4 regions of the Sporosarcina sp. P25 genome follow, and region 3 is predicted to be linked to each of the others. Evidence: riboswitches for the same ligand, from Rfam matches in the RefSeq annotation. Region 3 holds a riboswitch; each other region holds the start of a gene.
The links. Region 3 has a riboswitch for cobalamin ahead of CSV70_RS02540 (ribonucleotide reductase N-terminal alpha domain-containing protein). Riboswitches for the same ligand answer to the same signal wherever they lie in the genome.
Positions count from the first base shown of each region.

Region 1: linked by a shared signal. The riboswitch ahead of CSV70_RS07850 (ribonucleoside-diphosphate reductase subunit alpha) and the one ahead of CSV70_RS02540 (ribonucleotide reductase N-terminal alpha domain-containing protein) in region 3 are both predicted to bind cobalamin.
Region 2: linked by a shared signal. The riboswitch ahead of CSV70_RS01205 (DUF4430 domain-containing protein) and the one ahead of CSV70_RS02540 (ribonucleotide reductase N-terminal alpha domain-containing protein) in region 3 are both predicted to bind cobalamin.
Region 4: linked by a shared signal. The riboswitch ahead of CSV70_RS00235 (ABC transporter substrate-binding protein) and the one ahead of CSV70_RS02540 (ribonucleotide reductase N-terminal alpha domain-containing protein) in region 3 are both predicted to bind cobalamin.

Region 1 covers NZ_PDYV01000006.1:153,100-158,057, forward strand. The annotation lists gene CSV70_RS07840 (glycerate kinase) at 1-71, shown strand, start outside; gene CSV70_RS07845 (alanine/glycine:cation symporter family protein) at 147-1,568, shown strand; cobalamin riboswitch at 2,057-2,232, shown strand; gene CSV70_RS07850 (ribonucleoside-diphosphate reductase subunit alpha) at 2,392-4,614, shown strand; gene CSV70_RS07855 (flavodoxin) at 4,602-4,958, shown strand, end outside.
Region 2 covers NZ_PDYV01000001.1:252,464-257,421, reverse strand. The annotation lists gene CSV70_RS01205 (DUF4430 domain-containing protein) at 1-2,468, opposite strand, end outside; cobalamin riboswitch at 2,591-2,778, opposite strand; TPP riboswitch at 2,920-3,017, shown strand; gene CSV70_RS01200 (ABC transporter ATP-binding protein) at 3,105-3,872, shown strand; gene CSV70_RS01195 (ABC transporter permease) at 3,869-4,621, shown strand; gene CSV70_RS01190 (ABC transporter substrate-binding protein) at 4,618-4,958, shown strand, end outside.
Region 3 covers NZ_PDYV01000002.1:155,116-160,073, forward strand. The annotation lists gene pduL (phosphate propanoyltransferase) at 1-262, shown strand, start outside; gene CSV70_RS02525 (EutN/CcmL family microcompartment protein) at 279-584, shown strand; gene CSV70_RS02530 (BMC domain-containing protein) at 559-900, shown strand; gene mdh (malate dehydrogenase) at 961-1,914, shown strand; gene CSV70_RS16415 (hypothetical protein) at 2,287-2,457, shown strand; cobalamin riboswitch at 2,624-2,800, shown strand; gene CSV70_RS02540 (ribonucleotide reductase N-terminal alpha domain-containing protein) at 2,974-4,248, shown strand; gene CSV70_RS02545 (CdaR family transcriptional regulator) at 4,324-4,958, shown strand, end outside.
Region 4 covers NZ_PDYV01000001.1:40,687-45,644, forward strand. The annotation lists gene CSV70_RS00220 (transglycosylase domain-containing protein) at 1-65, opposite strand, end outside; gene CSV70_RS00225 (YwiB family protein) at 224-640, shown strand; gene argS (arginine--tRNA ligase) at 637-2,304, shown strand; cobalamin riboswitch at 2,954-3,080, shown strand; gene CSV70_RS00235 (ABC transporter substrate-binding protein) at 3,222-4,208, shown strand; gene CSV70_RS00240 (FecCD family ABC transporter permease) at 4,201-4,958, shown strand, end outside.

The DNA.
Region 1 (4,958 bases), on a different contig from region 3:
TAGCCGAATTGATGGCAAATGCGGCAGAGTTATTGGAAAACAAAACGTCGATAGTCATGCAAAGTAGATAGTAGAAAATAGTTTTTTATTATGCGATGCATAGCAAGTAGGCGGGTAGGGTATAGAATACACGAGGAGGTGGTCAGATGTTTCAAGATGCAATCAACTGGCTTGTAGGGCCGGCGAATAATTTCATTTGGACATATGTTTTAATTGGACTTTTATTGGCAACAGGTTTATATTTCTCAATTCGCACGAAATTTGTACAAGTACGCTTATTTGGTGAGATGTTCCGTCTGATTGTTGAGAAGAAGGATAGCAACGACGGGGTATCGCCATTCCAAGCATTTACAATTAGTGCCGCGTCGCGTGTAGGGACAGGTAACGTAGCAGGGGTAGCCCTTGCGATCGGAATCGGTGGGCCCGGCGCGGTATTCTGGATGTGGGTTATCGCTATAATCGGTATGGCGACTGCATTCATTGAAAGTACATTGGCGCAAGTGTATAAAGTGAAAGACGGCGATACTTTCCGCGGAGGGCCGGCGTATTATATGCAAAAAGCGTTAGGCTGGCGGAAACTTGGTATTGTCTTTGCGATTTTACTGACGATGTGTTTCGGATTCATCTTTAACGCAGTGCAATCGAACACAATCAGTCAATCGTTCACAGACGTATTCGGCATTCCACATTGGGCTGTAGGAGTTGGACTCATTGCTCTGACGGCAGTAATTGTCTTTGGTGGTGTGCAGCGTATTGTTAAAGTAACGCAGACTATCGTACCTATAATGGCAACATTTTATATTATCGTAGCATTGTATATTGTGATATTGAACATTACAGAAGTTCCAGCGATGATCGCATTAATTTTCGAGCACGCATTCGGTATTAAAGAAATCATGGGTGGCGGAATCGGTATGGCTATGATGCAAGGTGTACGCCGAGGTCTGTTCTCCAATGAAGCAGGTATGGGTAGTGTCCCAAACGCAGCAGCTACAGCGAACGTATCACACCCAGCAAAACAAGGACTCGTACAATCATTAGGCGTATTTTTCGATACCATCATCATCTGTTCAGCAACTGCCTTCATTATCTTACTTGGCGGCTTGTACCAATCAGGCGAAACAAACGGTATCTTATTGACGCAAGCATCCATGGAAGTACACGTAGGCGCATGGGCACCATACTTCATCGCCGTGGCGATCATGTTCTTCGCCTTCAGTTCCATCATCGGTAACTACTACTATGGCGAAACGAACATCGAATTTATCAACGCTAACGTCTTGTGGAAACGAATCTACCAAGTTCTCGTACTCGCTATGGTCTACTTCGGAGCCGTTGCAAAAGTACAAGTCGTCTGGGACATGGCCGACTTATTCATGGGACTAATGGCCATCATTAACTTGGTCGTTATACTACTCCTGGGCAAAATTGCCTTCAAAGTACTCGACGACTTCACCAAACAACGAAAGGCGGGCAGGAACCCCGTCTTCAAAGCAGCTAGCATCCCTGATTTAAAAGGCGCAGAGTGTTGGGAAGAAACAGCTGAAAGAGCAGAAGATCGTTTGTGATATTGATAGATAATATTGGGCTTTTTATATTTTGATCTTAAGACTTTGAATTGGAACTAATAAATACAGTGAATTTTCTAGGTGGTCTACGTTAGAAAGTAGGATTGTAGAGGAAGCAGGGGGCGACTCCGGGAGGATCAGCGTGAGTCTGAGACCCTGGCCAGGTGCCTCAATTTCTGCAAAGTACACAGAAATACGGCAAAGCGAACCCTTCGCTGTTCGTTTGGCTCAGGCCACGCCCTCCGGAAAGCGTCCCCCTGCTGTAGCGGAAATCCCTTCTCCTCACTAATTTCACTATCTAATTAAAACGTTCACACAAACAATTTAGTCAAGAAGTAAAAAGTTTGATATACTATAAAATACTGAATAACAAAAGTCGAATCGTAGTTCAGAAGAAGGATTCTGAACATCGGTTCGATTTTTGTTTTGCATGTTTGAACACAACATGTTAGGGTTATATATGAATCAATACACTATATATAGTGTGTAACAGCAATTAGATGAATTGGTACCCACCACGTTTAAAAGGGAATCCGCCACGAACGGAGCTGCCCCCGCAACTGAGGGCACGGACGACTATCTTGTAAAACCACTGCTTCGGCGGGAAGGAAAGATGGAAGAGCGATGTGCCAGCCAGTAGACCTGCCAGTCATCTCAGCAAAACATTCTTCGGGGTTGGAGAGTGAAAGCACAAAGCAGTCTTTTTTCAGTCTGCCTAAAACTTTCCGCTATCTACTAAGCGTCAATTGACGACTCCCGATTTTATTGGGAGTTTTTTTATTTAGTATATAACCGAACTAATTAACTAAAGGGAGCGGATATAATGGCTATTATTCAAGAAGCTGTGGGACTTAATCTATTGATGGAAAATTTACAAGAGGAATTCGGCAAGAAACAAATCGAACCGTTGATCGAAGCGAGCGAGAAATTCCAGGAGCGTCATCCGGCAAGCTCGGCAACTGAGTGGACGAATGCGATGGTGCTAGAGTCTTTAAGCCGTATTGATGAAGCGACCACGTATTGGACGTTTGTAGCTGCGCGTATTTATTTATTCGACGTCTATGCAAAGCAAAAAGCATTGCGTGGAGCGGATGTGTATACCGATTTTGCGAAAAATGTAGAACGCTTGGTGGAACAAGGTTTATATACACCTGTTCTGACAGAGAAATACAGCCAAGATGAGCTTCAGGAAATCGGCAAGCTACTCGATCCTTCTCGTGACCTTTTATTCACATATATCGGCTTGAAAACATTGGTAGACCGCTATGTAACAGTAAACTTTAAGAAACAATCAGTGGAGCTTCCACAAGAGCGCTGGTTAATCATCGCGATGACGTTAATGCAAGATGAAACAGTAGACCGCATTCATAAAGTCAGCGAAGCGTATTGGGCGATGAGCAATTTGTATATGACTGTTGCGACACCTACATTATCGAATGCAGGCAAGATGCACGGACAGCTATCAAGTTGCTTTATCGATACAGTGGATGATTCCTTACAAGGGATCTACAACAGCAACACTGATATCGCGAACTTGTCGAAATTCGGCGGCGGAATCGGTGTCTATATGGGGAAAGTTCGTTCTCGCGGTGCATCGATTCGTGGCTTCGAAGGTGCATCAAGTGGTGTTCTCCCATGGATCAAACAGCTGAACAATACGGCAGTCAGTGTCGACCAACTCGGTCAACGTCAAGGGGCTGTAGCCGTTTATCTTGATGTATGGCATCAAGACATCTTCACATTCCTTGATCTCAAGCTCAATAACGGTGATGACCGTTTGCGCGCACATGACATTTTCACAGGCGTTTGCTTGCCGGACTTATTCATGGAGAAAGTCGAGTCCCGCGAAGACTGGCATTTATTCGATCCACATGAAGTCCGCACGAAAATGGGCTATTCATTGGAAGACTTCTATGATGAAACAAAAGGGAAAGGAACATTCCGCGAGAAGTATGAAGAATGTGTCCGCAATGAAGATTTATCCAGAGAGACGGTTTCAGCGATTGAAATCATGAAGCGTATCCTACGTAGCCAGCTCGAGACAGGAACGCCATTCATGTTCTACCGTGATGAAGTAAACCGTATGAACCCGAATAAGCATGAAGGCATGATTTATTCTAGTAATTTGTGCTCAGAAATACTTCAAAATATGTCAGCATCTACACATGAATCCGTAACACTAGAAGACGATATGGTCGTCACACGCACGAAGCCAGGCGATTTCGTTGTATGTAACCTGTCATCGATTAACCTTGGAAGAGCGGTTACAGCAGACGTGCTAGACCGTTTGATCCGCATTCAAGTGCGTATGCTCGATAACGTCATTGATCAGAACCAAATCCCAGTTGTACAAGCACAACGCACAAATACGCGCTACCGTGGAATTGGACTTGGCACATTTGGCTGGCACCATTTACTCGCATTGAAAAACATTCAGTGGGAATCGGATGAAGCGGTGAATTTCGCAGACGAGCTGTATGAAAATATCGCGTATTTGACAATTAAAGCTTCAATGGAATTATCGAAAGAAAAAGGCGCATATCCATTGTTCGATGGTTCGGATTGGCAAACGGGCGAATACTTCGAGCAACGCGAATACGATTCGAATAAATGGCGTGAACTGCGCATGGATGTGGCAATGAACGGTATGCGGAACGGCTACTTGATGGCAGTCGCACCGAACAGCTCGACGTCGGTTATCGCAGGCTCAACAGCTTCCATCGATCCAGTATTCAAGCCGTTCTACCATGAAGAGAAGAAAGACTATAAATTACCGGTTATTGCACCGGATCTAGATCATAATACGTATGACATTTACCGTCGTTCTGCTTACATCGTCGATCAGCGCTGGTCTATCAAGCAAAACGCCGCGCGTCAGCAACACATCGATCAGTCAATTTCATTCAATATTTATGTACCGAACTCCATCCGCGCATCCGTTATTTTGGATTTACACTTGCAGGCATGGAAATCCGGCATGAAAACCACGTACTATATGCGTTCAACTGCAGCGGAGATCGAGGAGTGCGAGTGGTGTCATTCTTAATCGCCTATGCATCCTGGAGCGGCAACACTCAGGAAGTAGCGGAATTGATTACGGAAAGTTTACAAAGTGAAGGCGTCGAAGTCGATACCTATCGTATCGGCATCGGAGTCATTCCAAACGTTAAAGAATACGACGCGCTGTGCATCGGTTCATTCACATGGGAAAAAGGTGCAACGCCCGATGAAGTAAAAGACTTCGTGGCGGACGTCGGTTATAAACCCGAGCTCGTCTACGTTTTTGGCACAGGGGATACGCAGTTTGGCGGCGATGATCTATTTTGCAAAGCTGCAGATAAGCTGGCAAAATTCTATCATTCACCTTTTGACCCACTGAAGATCGAACAA
Region 2 (4,958 bases), on a different contig from region 3:
ATTTCTTGTAGTGCAATTAAAGATTGTTCGACAGCTATCGTATTGACCCATTTATCGGCTGGTAAAGTGAATGCAAATGCTCCATTTTTCATTTGGAATTTGCTTAATGCATCTACAGGTGATTTCCCATCTTTTTGCCATTCGATAGATGTAACGTCTTCTCCTGACGCAACCAGTCCTGAAATGACAGTCGCAATACTGTTGGAGTTTTCTCCCCAAGCGCCCCAGCCAGCTGTATCCAGTTGTTGTTCGCGTAAGACGTGTTTTGCTCGTTCAATGGCTGTATTCACCGCACTATCATCTTGATAATTTGCTAGTGCCAATAAGACCATCGCTGTCATATCGGGATCAGCTTTGTCTTGTACGTTTAATGAAAGAGAAAATCCACCCTTTTCCTTTTCTTGCTTTAACAAATGTTGTAACGCTTTTTCTTTCGCTTCAGCATTCCATGTTCCTACGTCCTGCCCACGCTTCATACCTGTATCTAAAGCGAGCATCGCCCAGGCGTGTTTATTTATAGGACCAATTGATCCATCTGCTTTTTGTTGTGCCGCTAACTCTGCATACAGATTACGATTCGTTTCCCACGCAGTAGTTGGATCCTTCCCTACTGCCAGCAAACCAAAGATATAACGGATATGGTCTGTATCTGACTCGTCACTATTTAATTCTGGATCTTTAGTAATCCACTCTGGTAATCGTGCTGTACCATCAATTAATTGCGAACTAGATGCGCCCAATCCAACCAGTTCCGTCCAACTAATTCCCGGCATACCCCATCTAAAGTTATCCTTATTATATCTCTCTACTTCATAAAAACGTAACGTATCCGCGAGCATCTCGTCTACCGAACGGCTTACTACTGGTTCCACCGAAGATATATTTGCGGTAGTGTTTACATTTGAATGCACTGCTTCAGCAAGTCCCGTTATGGATAACACTTCATTTGGTACTTCGCCTTGCACATGTAGAAGTACTTTCTGGTTACTTTCAACGGTAACGGAGCCAACTGTTAGGCCTCTATTACCTATAGTCCAGTTACTAGCGTCTGAGGCCGCTTCCGTAAACGCGTCTCCATGTAATGTGAGTTCAATAGTCGGATTCTTGTCCCCGACTTTCAACTTCGTGTTGGATTTGAAAACTGCATTGCGTTTATAAAAAATGTGAATCTTATCCTGTTCGTTCACTATAGTATCGATTAGTGAAGTAGATGATCCTTCATTTACTTCCACCACCCACTGATCAGTGCCATGTAAGCTTCCATTTTGAATGTCATTAATCGACACAAAATTCTTTTTCAGTTCATCTATCTCAAAAGGAATATCTTGTTCCTGTAACAACTGTTCAACAACTTGTACAACCGTACTGTCTTCTTCGAATGTGACTTCAGTTTCTGAAAGAATAGAGCCATCTAATCCATCGATTTTCACGTGGGCTGTAGGCTGCTCTGCTTTTAAAGCAATTCGATTCCAAACTGAACTTCCCGCATTTATGTCTGCTAGCGCAAGTAATACTTGCTCAGTCGCCATTAAGTTGGTTTTCTTATCAGTCACTTTCCACTTATATGAGCCATCTTCTAACTGGAAACCTTTTATTGCATCTACTACTGTCTGATTTCCAATATGCCATTTCTCTGCTAGTACGTTTTCATTTACTGCAGCTAGACCCCAAATCGCTGTCGCTGTTGAATTGGCATTATCGCCCATTCCAAATTTACCTGGCGAATTAAATCCACCCGTCTGTAAGTCTAGTTGTCTAGCTCGTAGTAAGTCCTTCGTTCTTTCAATAGCTGCATCCGCCGCTTCTTCCCCTTGATAATTAGACAATGCGATCATGCCCATACCTGTCATATCTGGGTCTGAAACCGTACCGCTGAATGAATATCCGCCATCTTCATTTTGCTTATCGAGTAAAAATTGTAGTGCTTTTTGTTTCGTATCTTTATTCCACTCGCCTAAATTGGCTCCTAGACGTTCGCCTGTATCCATCGCAAGCAATGCCCACATATGTTTATTAATGCCACCAAATGCGCCTGTATCTTTGTTTTGTTGCGATGCTAATTCTACATAAAGATTACGCTTCGTTTCCCATGCATCGGCTGGATCTTCGTTCATTGCGAGTAACCCGAAGATATAGCGAATATGTTCTGTACCATAATGTATAGGTTCCAAATGACTTGGCTCTTTTTTTTGCCATTCTGGTAATACCCACTCGCCATCATTCAGATCTTCACCTGCTGCGTAAAGCCCGACTAATGTTTGCCACGAATCCAGTTTCATCTCTTTGTTTTTATAAAACTGAACGGTTTTAGCTAATAAGTCTTCCACATCTGTCTGCTCGGCAACCGTTCCTTTTGTATTCTCTACACCTGTATCAACTGCTTGTACCACCGGAGTTACAAACGACAATACCAACATCAAACTTAGCAACACAGATAATACCTTACTTACTCGACTACCTTTCTTCAACGACTCCTACCCCCTATTTTTTTCAATAAAAAAATCCCGCCTCCGGAAAGAGACAAGGATGGATGGATGCGTGTTTAGACGTACCTAATACAACACCACATACACACCTTTTTCCGGAAGGTTGTAAGCATGGTATTATGGTAAGTCTCCTGACTTTTGGATACAAACGCAACTTCAACCTTCCCAGTACGAATACCAGTGGTTGTCTGAAGTCACTTTCCAATTACAGTGGCCGGACCGTTCAGGATTTTCACCTGATTCCTTTTTAAGTCTTGCAAACTAGCAAGACACCAAAATACGCTATAAACTCCTCTTTATCATAAGGAGTCGACATAACAATTGCAATAGCGTAATATTTGACGGTTCATGTATTATACAGGCTTCTATCCTATACCGATTTCTCTCAACGCTATCTTGACTATCTTTTCAGACTATGTAACGATAAGAGATGGATAAACACTAGGGGTGCTTTTGCTGAGAGAGGCGTTCGCCTTAACCCTTGAACCTGCTCTAGATAATGCTAGCGGAGGGAAGTGGACATATGACGGATTTTATCCGTACTATGCAACCGCTTCGCATAGAGAAGTGGTTTTTTTGTGTGAATTTTTTTAAGAAATGAGAAGTGGTAAGAATATGATGAATAAAGTTTTAGAGTTTACTAATGTCTCTTTTCATTATCAAGCAACGAAAGCTTCGAAACCAACTGTTATTTTCGATCAAGTTGACTGGCACGTGAAGGAAGGCGAATTCGTTAGCATCATTGGACCAAGCGGCTATGGCAAAAGCACGTTATTTCGACTCATCACTGGCCTAGAGAACCCTGACAGTGGACAGATTTTATTGGACGGAGTAGTGACAACGAAGCGGTTAGGCAAGGTTGGGTATATGCCGCAGCAAGACTTACTCATGCCGTGGCGGACGATTCTTGAAAATGTTCAATTACCTGTAGAGCTTCAAAAACGTAAACCTTCTTCCGATGAAATCATCCAGTTACTTGCTGACTTCGGACTGGCAGGAGAAGAAAACGCCTATCCTGGAAACTTATCAGGCGGGATGCGACAACGTGTTTCTTTTTTGCGCACAATCCTGACCGGCTCAAATATTTTATTATTGGACGAGCCATTTAGTGCACTAGATGCGATCACGCGGCTGACGATGCAAGAGTGGCTAATCGATCAATGGCAGAAGCTCGATAAAACGATCGTCTTCATCACACATGATATTGACGAAGCCTTATTCCTATCTGATCGCATCTTTGTACTTGCTGAAAAACCGGTACAGGCGATTCGCGAAGTCGTCGTACCTCTCAGCCGACCACGCACTATGCGAGACTTGGCACGACCGGAACTGATGGAACTGAAAGAGCAACTGATCAGCGAGCTTCGTTCGGAGGCGCGGCTATGAAGAAGATGACTTCGTATAGTTGGTCTATACTTCTCGTCGCGATGCTACTTGGCGTATGGGAAATCGCAGCGCGACTTTACGACAAAAGTTTCCTCTTTCCGTCCCCTTCAGCGATTCTGATTAGATTATGGGAGCTGAAAACGGAGCTGTTTATCCATCACTTACCTCCGACTGCTTTAACTATTTTGATCGGCTTATCGATTTCGATCATCATCGGATCCACACTAGCGATTGCGATGTATAGTAAGAAACCAATTGAGCAAGCATTTTACCCTATTTTGATCGCGTCGCAAACGATTCCTGTCATTGCGCTTGCACCGATTTTTGTCTTGTGGTTCGGCTACAGCATTTGGAGTAAAGTCGCAGTCACCGTCTTGATCACTTTTTTCCCGATCACCGTCAGCGTATTCGACGGCTTACGCTCGTCAGATAAGAACTTACGTGAGTTAATGTTGACAATGGGCGCATCCGCCAAAGATATCTTCTATAAGCTAGACCTACCTTCCGCTTTGCCATCTTTCTTCTCTGGACTCAAAGTGGCGGTCACACTTAGCGTAATCGGTGCGGCCATTGGAGAATGGTTAGGCGCGCAGGCAGGACTTGGGTATTTCAGCAGAAGAATGATGACGCAATTTGATAGTGCTGCTGTATTCGCACCGATCGTCTTGCTTTCGGCAGTAGGCATTATCTTCTTTTTACTCGTTGTCGTAATAGAAAAATACTTTTTACAATGGAGGAATCATCAATGAAAAAACGTCTGTTCCTTAGCATCACGTGTCTTCTTCTACTTCTAGTGGGATGTACAAATGATACAACCCCTGCCAATCAAGAAGAGACACCGAACAATGAAAAGAAAAAAGTCAGCATTATGCTCGACTGGTATCCGAATGCCGTACATAGCTATATATATGTTGCGCAAGAAAAAGGATTTTTTAATGAAGAAAACGTGGAAGTGGACATTCAATTCCCTGCCAATCCGACCGACCCAATGAACTTGACCGCAGCTGGTAAAGTGACACTTGGATTGTATTACCAACCGGACGTCATTTTAGCGCAAGCAAATGAAAATATTCCGGTTAAAGCGAT
Region 3 (4,958 bases):
TTCACAGGGGTCGATTGGTCGTCTAGTGAAATCGGATGATGCAAAAGAAACGGTACCTGTACAAACGATGATGAAAACGGTGACGACGACTACTCCAGTAAATGCTCCAGTGACATTTGAATTCACAAAAAAGCTTTTGTCGGCTGAAGACGTGTCCGAGATTTCAGAAAAGGAAATTGTTATTAATAAAGGCACAATTGTGACGGCACTAGCAAGAGATACAGCACGTGAACTCGGTAAAACGATATCTAGTAGAAAGTAGAAAAAGGTGATTACGCATGCGAATGGGTAGAGTGATTGGTAATGTATGGGCAACCCGTAAAGAGGATGGATTATCAGGACTTAAGCTGTTAATCGTCCAGCCGATTGATGCACACGGCAATAGTATACAGTCGCATATGGTCGCGGCAGATCGGATTGGAGCAGGGGTTGGTGATGAAGTACTCATTACGAGTGGCGGTTCTTCACGCTTTATTTTACCGAAAGAAAACCCGATCCCAATCGACGCGGTCATTATTGGTATTATCGATTCAACAGAAGTGAAAAGAGGTGATATACATGAGTCAAGCGATCGGAATGATTGAGACAAAAGGATTGATTGGATCGATTGAAGCGGCGGACGCCATGGTGAAAGCATCCAACGTAGAGTTAGTATCACAGGAGATGGTGGATGGCGGAATCGTTACGGTCATCGTTCAAGGTGACGTTGGAGCAGTTCAGGCAGCTGTTGATGCAGGTCGCGACGCAGCAGCGCGTGTAGGTGAATTACTAGGCGCGCATGTAATACCGCGTCCCGATGATTCAGTATATGGCATGGTGAAACCCCTAGTGTCGACTACTTCAGAAATTCCACAAGTAAAGAAACTGGCAGAAGTGAAGAAGGCACCGAAGAAAGACTGAGGTATACATGTGCTATAAGCGTATTACTCATAGTGAAATCTATAGAAAGGAGTGGTTTCCATGGCTTTCAAACGACATAAAATTGCAGTCATTGGAGCTGGTCATACCGGTTCAACCGTAGCATTGATGGCAGCGCAGAGAGAACTAGGTGACATCGTATTAGTCGATATACCGGATCTCTCTAATCCAACCAAAGGTAAAGCACTAGATCTTCTTCAAACGAGTCCTGTACAACAATTTAATTCTCGCATTACAGGTACATCTAATTACGAGGATATTGAAGGTGCAGCAATGGTTATCATTACTGCGGGTGTTGCACGTAAACCAGGTATGAGTCGCGATGATTTAGTTGCAACCAATGCGAAGATTATGCGTTCCGTTTCCGAGCAAGTAAAGCGTCATGCCCCAGACAGCACCGTGCTGATTTTAAGTAATCCGGTAGATGCAATGACATATGTATGTTATAAAACAACTGGATTTCCTAAAAATCGTGTAATTGGACAATCAGGTGTGCTTGATACTGCACGTTTCAATACGTTCATTTCCGAAGAATTGAATATTTCTGTAGAGGATATTTCGGGTTTTGTACTTGGCGGACACGGAGATGATATGGTGCCACTTGTGCGTTACTCTTACGCCGGCGGCATTCCGTTGGATAAAATCATATCGAATGAACGGCTAGAAGCCATTGTGGAGCGTACTCGAAAAGGCGGCGGTGAAATTGTCTCACTACTAGGTAATGGTAGCGCTTATTACGCACCCGCTGCGGCTTTAGTAGAGATGGCTGAGGCAATTATTAAAGATAAGAAACGAATTTTGCCGTCCATCGCTTATTTAGAGGGTGAATATGGATATCAAAATATTTACTTAGGCGTACCCACTGTTCTCGGGGGCAATGGTATCGAAAGTGTGATTGAACTTCCGTTAACAAAGGAAGAACAAACAGCACTTGATCAGTCAGCTGACTCTGTCAGAGCAGTCATCGACATTTGCGAAAAGCAAATGTCCTTATAACTACTGATCTCTCTAAGTCGTAAAGAGGACTTAGGGAGATTTTTTTGTATGGAAAGAATTTTACAGACCGTGTTTTATAATGGAATGATACAGAAGTCATAGGTTCTCTTCAAAAAAACGTAAAAGTTCATTCGGAATGATAACTTTTATATTTACTTTTGTTTATTTGAATGATACAATAAACAGAATTCACTGAATTATAAAACATGCCTTTAGTAAACTTACTCGGAAATATATAAAGAACTTATTTCCTTCGTTTCTAAAATGTAAGCGCTATCAAATAGCCTTTTATCAATAAGAGCGAAAAAATGTTCTTTTATTCCCCGATAAGGCATATACTATGAAAAATATAAAATCCAGGAGGTAATTCTTATGAAGAACAACGACTATCAGAACAATTCATCACTACCAGAGCAGAACGAAACATTCTATTTGATCACAGGTTACTCGGAGAATGGTTTCATCCATGGGATCACATGGCAAGAGGCATATGTTCAAGGATTGGCGGATTGCGGCTGTCTATGCGAACAACAACTCATGTAAGTAATGAAGAAAACTCGATACAGGGTGCCTAGCAAAAAACGATTGTGGATGTTTTCACAGTAGTTTAGTGCATAGGCACCCTATTTGTTTATGTGGACTTCCTTAATAAAAACAAACGCTACCACCCTCTATGTTATCCATGATAAAATGAAATCAATCAAATATATGAGTTTGCACGATACGCTGGTACCTATCAAGGTGTAAAAGGGAATCCGTAAACCGGAGCTGTCCCCGCAACTGTACACACGGACGACCGCTAAAATTAGCCACTATGGAGACATGGGAAGGCATTAGCGGAAGGATGAAGTGAAGCCAGGAGACCTGCCACGTATCGTCAAAGCGACACTTTCTTCGGGGGTTGAGGAGTGGAAGCAAAAAAGGTATCTGCATCTATGCATTTTTGTATGGAGTATTTTAAAGATGCCTGAATTTGTTTCCTCATTCACAACTATTGCAATCATCTTGCCGAAGAGGCGGAATGATTGTTTTTTGTTGTTTACGAAAGGAGACCGTGACATGAGAGTATTTGAACAGAAGAAGGAATGTATACATGAACGTGAACTGTTGCAGTTATTGTATAAACAAGTAGAACAACAGCGTGGAAGACCTGTGTATTCAGGATTTCATCAAGTAGTCAGGAAACTGTTACAGGATGGATTATACGGTCAATGGATCTATGACTTTTCAGCAAGCGAAATCAAATGGCTTGGCTTACAGATTGTAGCTGAACGCGATCGATTGATACCTCCTGCACTGTTGCAACAATATATGAATGAATTTGTAACATCGGATTATTATGACAAACCGATAGGACTGCCTCAAGAGAGGATTATGCTCATAGCAATGGCCGCCATGCAGCATGAAACTATCCAGCGCCTACAAAAAGTACAGGAAGCATATTGGCTACTGAGTCATGGCTATGTGACTTTACCAGCTGAAGTGATGTCGTTCTTCGGTAAGACATTCTATCGGCGAAAGACGAGAGTAGAGCAATATACCATGGATATTGCTGACAGTAGAATCGCATCATTTTTATCGAGCAAAGTAAAAGAAAAGCATATACGTATACCCGATTATTTTATGGAACAAGTAAAAGCGTGCGGCTCTTGGAGTTTATTTGAAGCTGAACAAACAGAGCGCGCTTTGAGTTGTTCGCATGGCAACTCCAACAGTGAATGGTTTCCTGATGCCGCTGACGGCTCCTCTATTGCTTATAAAAAAGTTTCTGCCATTGGTTTAATGAAACAGCTGCTTGGAAGTGAAGGAATTGTTGTACATTTTCACAATGAAAAAAGACAGGAAAAAGCTGCATTGTCCTCATATATTCAATTGCCGAACGTAATGCAGGAAACGGAGTTGGCCCGTACTTGTACCATACTTGTGCGTTTACTAAACGGCATTGAGAGCATATGGGGACATACTTTACGAGTTGAAGTGGCAGGTTGGGAAACCGCTATAGCTGACCAGAAAATTGGTTTGCATTCAGAGAAGGCCCTCCTATTTATTGAAGAAGTAGCGGAAGAAATAAACCGCTACTTGGAGGTGGCATCGTATCAAAGCGGAATGCAAATCCCTTTGCGCAAAGCAGCCGCAGTCACGCATCAGTCGATAAACCAAGCGACGAGTCAACAGCAAACCGCGATGATCGACCGAGTCACTGCAGAACAGCGCCATACCGATCAAGGCGGATCTATCATGTTAGAGAAATCTCCAACCATTGAAACTGCAGAACTGTTACAGCTGCTCATAAAGGCATGGGGCGGTGGAGTACCGGAAGTCCGACTTATCTGAATCTCCTCTATTGTAGTGGAATCTAAAGTGACGTAAACTAAGTATTACAAACGGTTTCCATTTGAGGTGAGACAGGTGTTTCAATTTGATACATTAGGACATGAAATGGTAACGGAATTATCGAATCTGATTAAGCAGCAAGTCATTTTAACGGATCGAAGAGGCTTCATTCAATCGAGTACAGAACCCGATCGAATCAACCAGTTCCATGAAGGAGCACTGTTGAGTATGCGTCAGAAAACGATGCTCCGTATGGGGGATGAGGAAGCGCAGCATCTGCAGGGGGTTCGTAGGGGTATCGTCTTGCCAATCATCATTGGAGGCGAACCGATCGCTGTACTTGGTGTGACGGGTGATCCAGACGAGATTCATCCGCAGGCTCAGCTGATCTTACGCGTAGCGGAACTGTTCATCCAGGACTCCCTGAAAAGAAAGCAGAAGGATGAAAAAGTACGTGATGTGGAGTTCTTCGTCTTTGACTGGCTGACAGGATCAAAGAAAGATGAACGATTTATGGAACGGGGGACACTGCTCGGAATCGACGTCACTCTTTACCGTCAAGTGGTGGTATTGGAAGTGCTGGATTTACTGGAACAGTTCACGATCGAGGAAATGGAGACATTCGCGTCGATTCAAAATATCCACCCTTCTATGAAGATGATTCGCTGGGCGCAAAATAAAATCTTACTATTATTACCTGAAATGAATCA
Region 4 (4,958 bases), on a different contig from region 3:
AGGGATAATACAATCTTTTTCCACCTTTTTCTATTAGTGGACTTTATATAATCGGTACGTTTCATTGCTCATCACATCCCGTTCCATTCAGTATCTTTTGACAGTATGGGACGGTTATGGACGGATTAAACGGACTGTAGGAAAAGTTTAGACGTGTAACATTGAAACTGGTGCCGGAAGAAGTGTATAATGAGTGAATCTATTTACTTAAGGCGGTGAACGAATGGAAGCGCCAAAAATGGAAGTTCAGCTCCGTTCCGTTATTCAACATCCAGACCAGCAAGCGGAAACGCATACGATGCAGGCAACTGGAGAACTCATTGAGAAAAAAGGACAGGCCTATTTATTGTTTGAAGAACGAACAGAAGGAATGCCAGTAGTCCGAACGACCGTGAAATTACATGCTGAAGATGCCTTCATCATGCGTAAAGGCGGCGTGCAGATGCGATTGCCGTTCAGACAAGACGATATGCGCCTCGGCACGTACGGTAATGGCCCTGCAGTTATGGATTTAGCCGTTTATACCAATCAACTGGAGTGGGTTCCTGGACGCTTTACGGTAGCGTACGACTTACATTCAGAAGAAAGCTTATTAGGGAAATACCATTTGACAATAACCTACTCGGAGGTAACACAATGAATGCAGTAGAGCAGATTCAACATGAAATTAAAGAAGCATTGCACCAAGCCATTGAGAAAGCGCAACTAGTCGAAAGTGCAGATATTCCCGACATTAAATTGGAATCACCAAGAAGTAAAGAGAACGGAGATTATGCAGCGAATATCGCTATGCAGTTGACAAAACTAGCGAAAAAGCCGCCACGTGCAATTGCGGAAAGTATTTTAGAGCACCTCGATACGAAGAACACCGCAATCGACTCCATTGAAATCGCTGGACCTGGCTTCCTCAATATCCGCTTGAAAACAGACAGCCTCGGGGATATCGTGAAATCTGTCCTGGATCAAGGAGCAGACTACGGACGTTCCGATAGCGGACAGCAACAGAAGATCCAAGTTGAATTCGTATCAGCGAACCCAACAGGCGATTTGCACTTAGGACACGCACGTGGGGCATCCCTTGGAGATTCATTATGTAATATTCTCGACAAAGCAGGCTATGACGTAGCGCGTGAATACTATATCAATGATGCAGGTAATCAAATAAATAATTTAGCGTTATCGATCGACGTTCGTTATTTCGAAGCACTTGGATTGGAAAAAGAAATGCCAGAAGATGGCTATCGCGGCGCAGATATTATTACGATCGCAAAAGGCCTCGTCGAACAATACGGCGACAAGTATGTCCATGTTCCAGAACAAGAGCGACTTGCATTTTTCCGTGAACACGGCTTGAATATCGAACTGGATAAACTAAAGAAAGACTTGACGGACTTCCGCGTTCATTTCGACAACTGGTTCTCGGAAACGTCTCTATATAACAACGGTAAAATCGATGTTGCGCTCAATAAATTACGTGAAAATGGCCATGTCTTTGAAGAAGACGGTGCTACTTGGTTCCGTTCCACTACATTTGGCGACGATAAAGACCGTGTATTGATCAAACAAGACGGTTCATTCACATACTTAACGCCAGACATTGCTTATCACCAAGACAAGCTGAGTCGTGGATTTGATAAACTTATCAATATTTGGGGAGCAGACCACCACGGATATATTCCACGTATGAAAGCAGCTATCCAGGCGCTTGGCTATGACCGCGACACGCTTGAAGTAGAAGTGGCGCAAATGGTTCAGCTTTACAAAGACGGAGAAAAATTCAAAATGAGCAAACGCACAGGAAAAGCCGTCACATTGCGTGAACTCGTAGAAGAAGTAGGACTAGACGCTGTACGTTATTTCTTCGCGATGCGCTCAGGCGATGCACAAATGGACTTCGATTTAGATTTGGCCGTATCCAAATCCAATGAAAACCCTGTCTACTACGCACAATACGCACACGCACGTATTTGTTCGATCTTGCGTCAGGCAAAAGAACAGAATGTAGAAGCGTCAACAGAAAACGTCACGCTATTGCAAGACGAAAAAGAGTTAGAGCTACTGAAGAAACTCGGTGACTTCCCGAAACTAATCAGCGACTCGGCTCGTATGCGCGCACCGCACCGCGTGACAACTTACATTCAGGAACTAGCAGCTACATTCCATAGTTTCTACAATGCGAACAAGGTGCTAGATCCGGAAAACAAAGACCTTTCCGAAGCACGTTTGGCATTGATTACAGCTACTAAAACAACGATTGCCAACGCGTTGAAACTTGTAGGCGTTGAAGCACCTGAAAGAATGTAATATATCGAAAATGGCCAAGCGGGTTTACTGCTTGGCTTTTTCTTTATGAATGGTAAAGGGGAAGGCAACGTTTCGCTATGTTCCAGGCGGACGCGTTTCGGGAGGGCCCGCGGTAAGCCAACCAGGTCGCTTCGCTTCCTTTTGGTTGTCTCACCTGATCGGGCTAATCCTCCCCGAGTCGCCGCCTTGCACTTCGCTTCACTGGTGTTTCTTTCTTGAGATAGAGAGTGAAGTTCAAGGGCTTACGGGTGATTAAATTTTGAGGTTGGAAAAGGTAAGGCAACGTTTCGCTACGTTCCAGGCGGACGCGTTTGGGAGGGCCCGCGGTGAGCCCCCTAGTCGCTACGCTCCTTTAGTGGTCTCACCTGATCGGGCTAATCCTCCCCGAGTCGCCGCCTTGCACTTCGCTTCACTGGTGTTTCTATCCTGTGATGGAGAGCGAGGTTCAAGGGCTTACGGGTGATTAAATTTTGAGGTGGGAAAGGGGAAGGCAACGTTTCGCAGCGTTCCAGGCGGACGCGTTCGGGAGGTCTCATCGCGAGGCCTCTCAGCAAAGCGTCCCCCTGCTGGAGCCTCACTCCCTATGTCATACCCAAACTCCTCCTATCCCCTGTACAACCAACACTATTATCGCTATAATAAATCATAATTACATATCTTCTAAAAAGGTTCTCGAAAATTGAGATGAAAAGCGAAATCGGTTCAAATCCGATGCGGTCCCGCCACTGTACGTGCGATGCACAAGCCAGGTCACCTGCCTTTTTGGAAAATGAAGTTCCGCAGCAACCTACGAGGATAGGTGTGATGGAAGAGATCACGCATTGATTTCATCCCACCTAATCCTTCGAACTATCGGAGGGTTTTTTTCATGTCTGCGGCTTGCGTAATGCAACACACATATTGAAGGAGGAACACACATGAAGAAGTTTTGGCAACTACTGCTGACGGCTATGCTTGCGGTACTACTACTTGCAGCATGCGGAAGCGACAGTACAAAAGAAGAAACACCGGCAGATAAAAACCAAGCGGGTGAAGAAGCGAAAACAGAACAAGAGTCAACGGATACAACGAGTTACCCATACACCCTGACAGATGCAATTGGCGAAGAAATTACATTTGAACAAGCGCCGGAAACTGTCATTTCATTAATTCCAAGTAACACGGAAATTTTATTCGGTATTGATGCTGGCGATCAAGTCATCGCTGTAACAGAAAACGATGATTATCCTAAAGAAGTAACGGAGCTTGATACCGTAGGGGACTTTACGGTCAACATAGAAAAAGTGATTTCATTGCAACCGGAAGCGGTATTCGCACATGAAATGATGATGGGCTCGAATGAAGAAGGATTGAACCAAATTCGTGACGCAGGCATCCCTGTGATCGTCGTACAGAATGCAGGAACATTTGAAGAGACATATGAAACGATTGAAATGATTGGTGAAGTCATGGACAAAAATGCGGAAGCCAATCAAATCGTCGAAGATATGAAAACGAAAATTGCTGATATCGAAAAGAAAGCAGCAGATATCACGGATAAGAAGCGCGTGTTCGTTGAAAACTCCGATGCACCTGAAATCTATACGGCAGGAAAAGGCACATTCCCACAGCAGTTTTTGGATATCATTAACGCTGAGAACATTGTGACGGAAGAAGGCTGGATTATGATCAGTCCTGAAACGATTGTAGATGAAAATCCGGATGTGATTTTGGCGATCTATAGCTATGTTCCAAATGTCGTAGAAAATATTAAAACGCGTGACGGCTTTGATGCGGTGACTGCGATCAAAGAAGATCAAGTCATTCAACTGGATGAAGATATTACAAGCCGTACAGGTCCACGTTTAGCTGACGGATTAGAATTGTTTGCGAAAGCAATCTATCCTGAGGTATTCGGTGAATAAAACCGTTCTCGCCTACGTCGTGTCGATCGCCACATTGCTTGTGGCGATCTGGCTCGGTGTATCGATCGGTACAGTGAAAATACCAATAGAGACGCTATGGGATCAATCGGACACGACCGCAAGTAATATTTTGTGGAAGATTCGTATGCCGCGTGTGTTGCTGGCTGGAATCGTCGGTGCCTCATTGGCTATTTCAGGGGCTGCTTTTCAAGGGCTACTGAAAAACCCATTAGCTGATCCTTACACCCTCGGAGTGTCATCCGGTGCCTCTGTCGGCGCCGTGATCACACTCTTTTTTGGTATATCGCTGCCGGTCCTTGGCGCTTTCACCTTACCTGTATTTAGTATGATCGGTGCTGCAGTGACGATGTTTTTAGTGATCGGTTTTGCTCGAATGGTCGACCGGTCAATGAAAATGGAAACTATTATTTTAACAGGAATTATTTTCGGTTCATTTCTCGGCTCTGTGTTGTCGCTGATGATCGCGTTGACGCAAGAAGAACTCCGTCAGATTGTTGGTTGGCTTCTTGGTAGCGTATCGATGCGTGGCTGGAATTACATTGTAATGGTCTTGCCGTTTTTCATCATCGGCTCATTCATGCTGTGGCTTAATCGCCGCGAATTGAACGCTTTATTATTCGGTGAAGAACGTGCGCATCATCTTGGAGTCAATGTCAAACAGCGTAAATTGATGATTTTGCTAGGCGGATCGGTATTAACTGGCTCGGCTGTTGCGGTGTCCGGAACAAT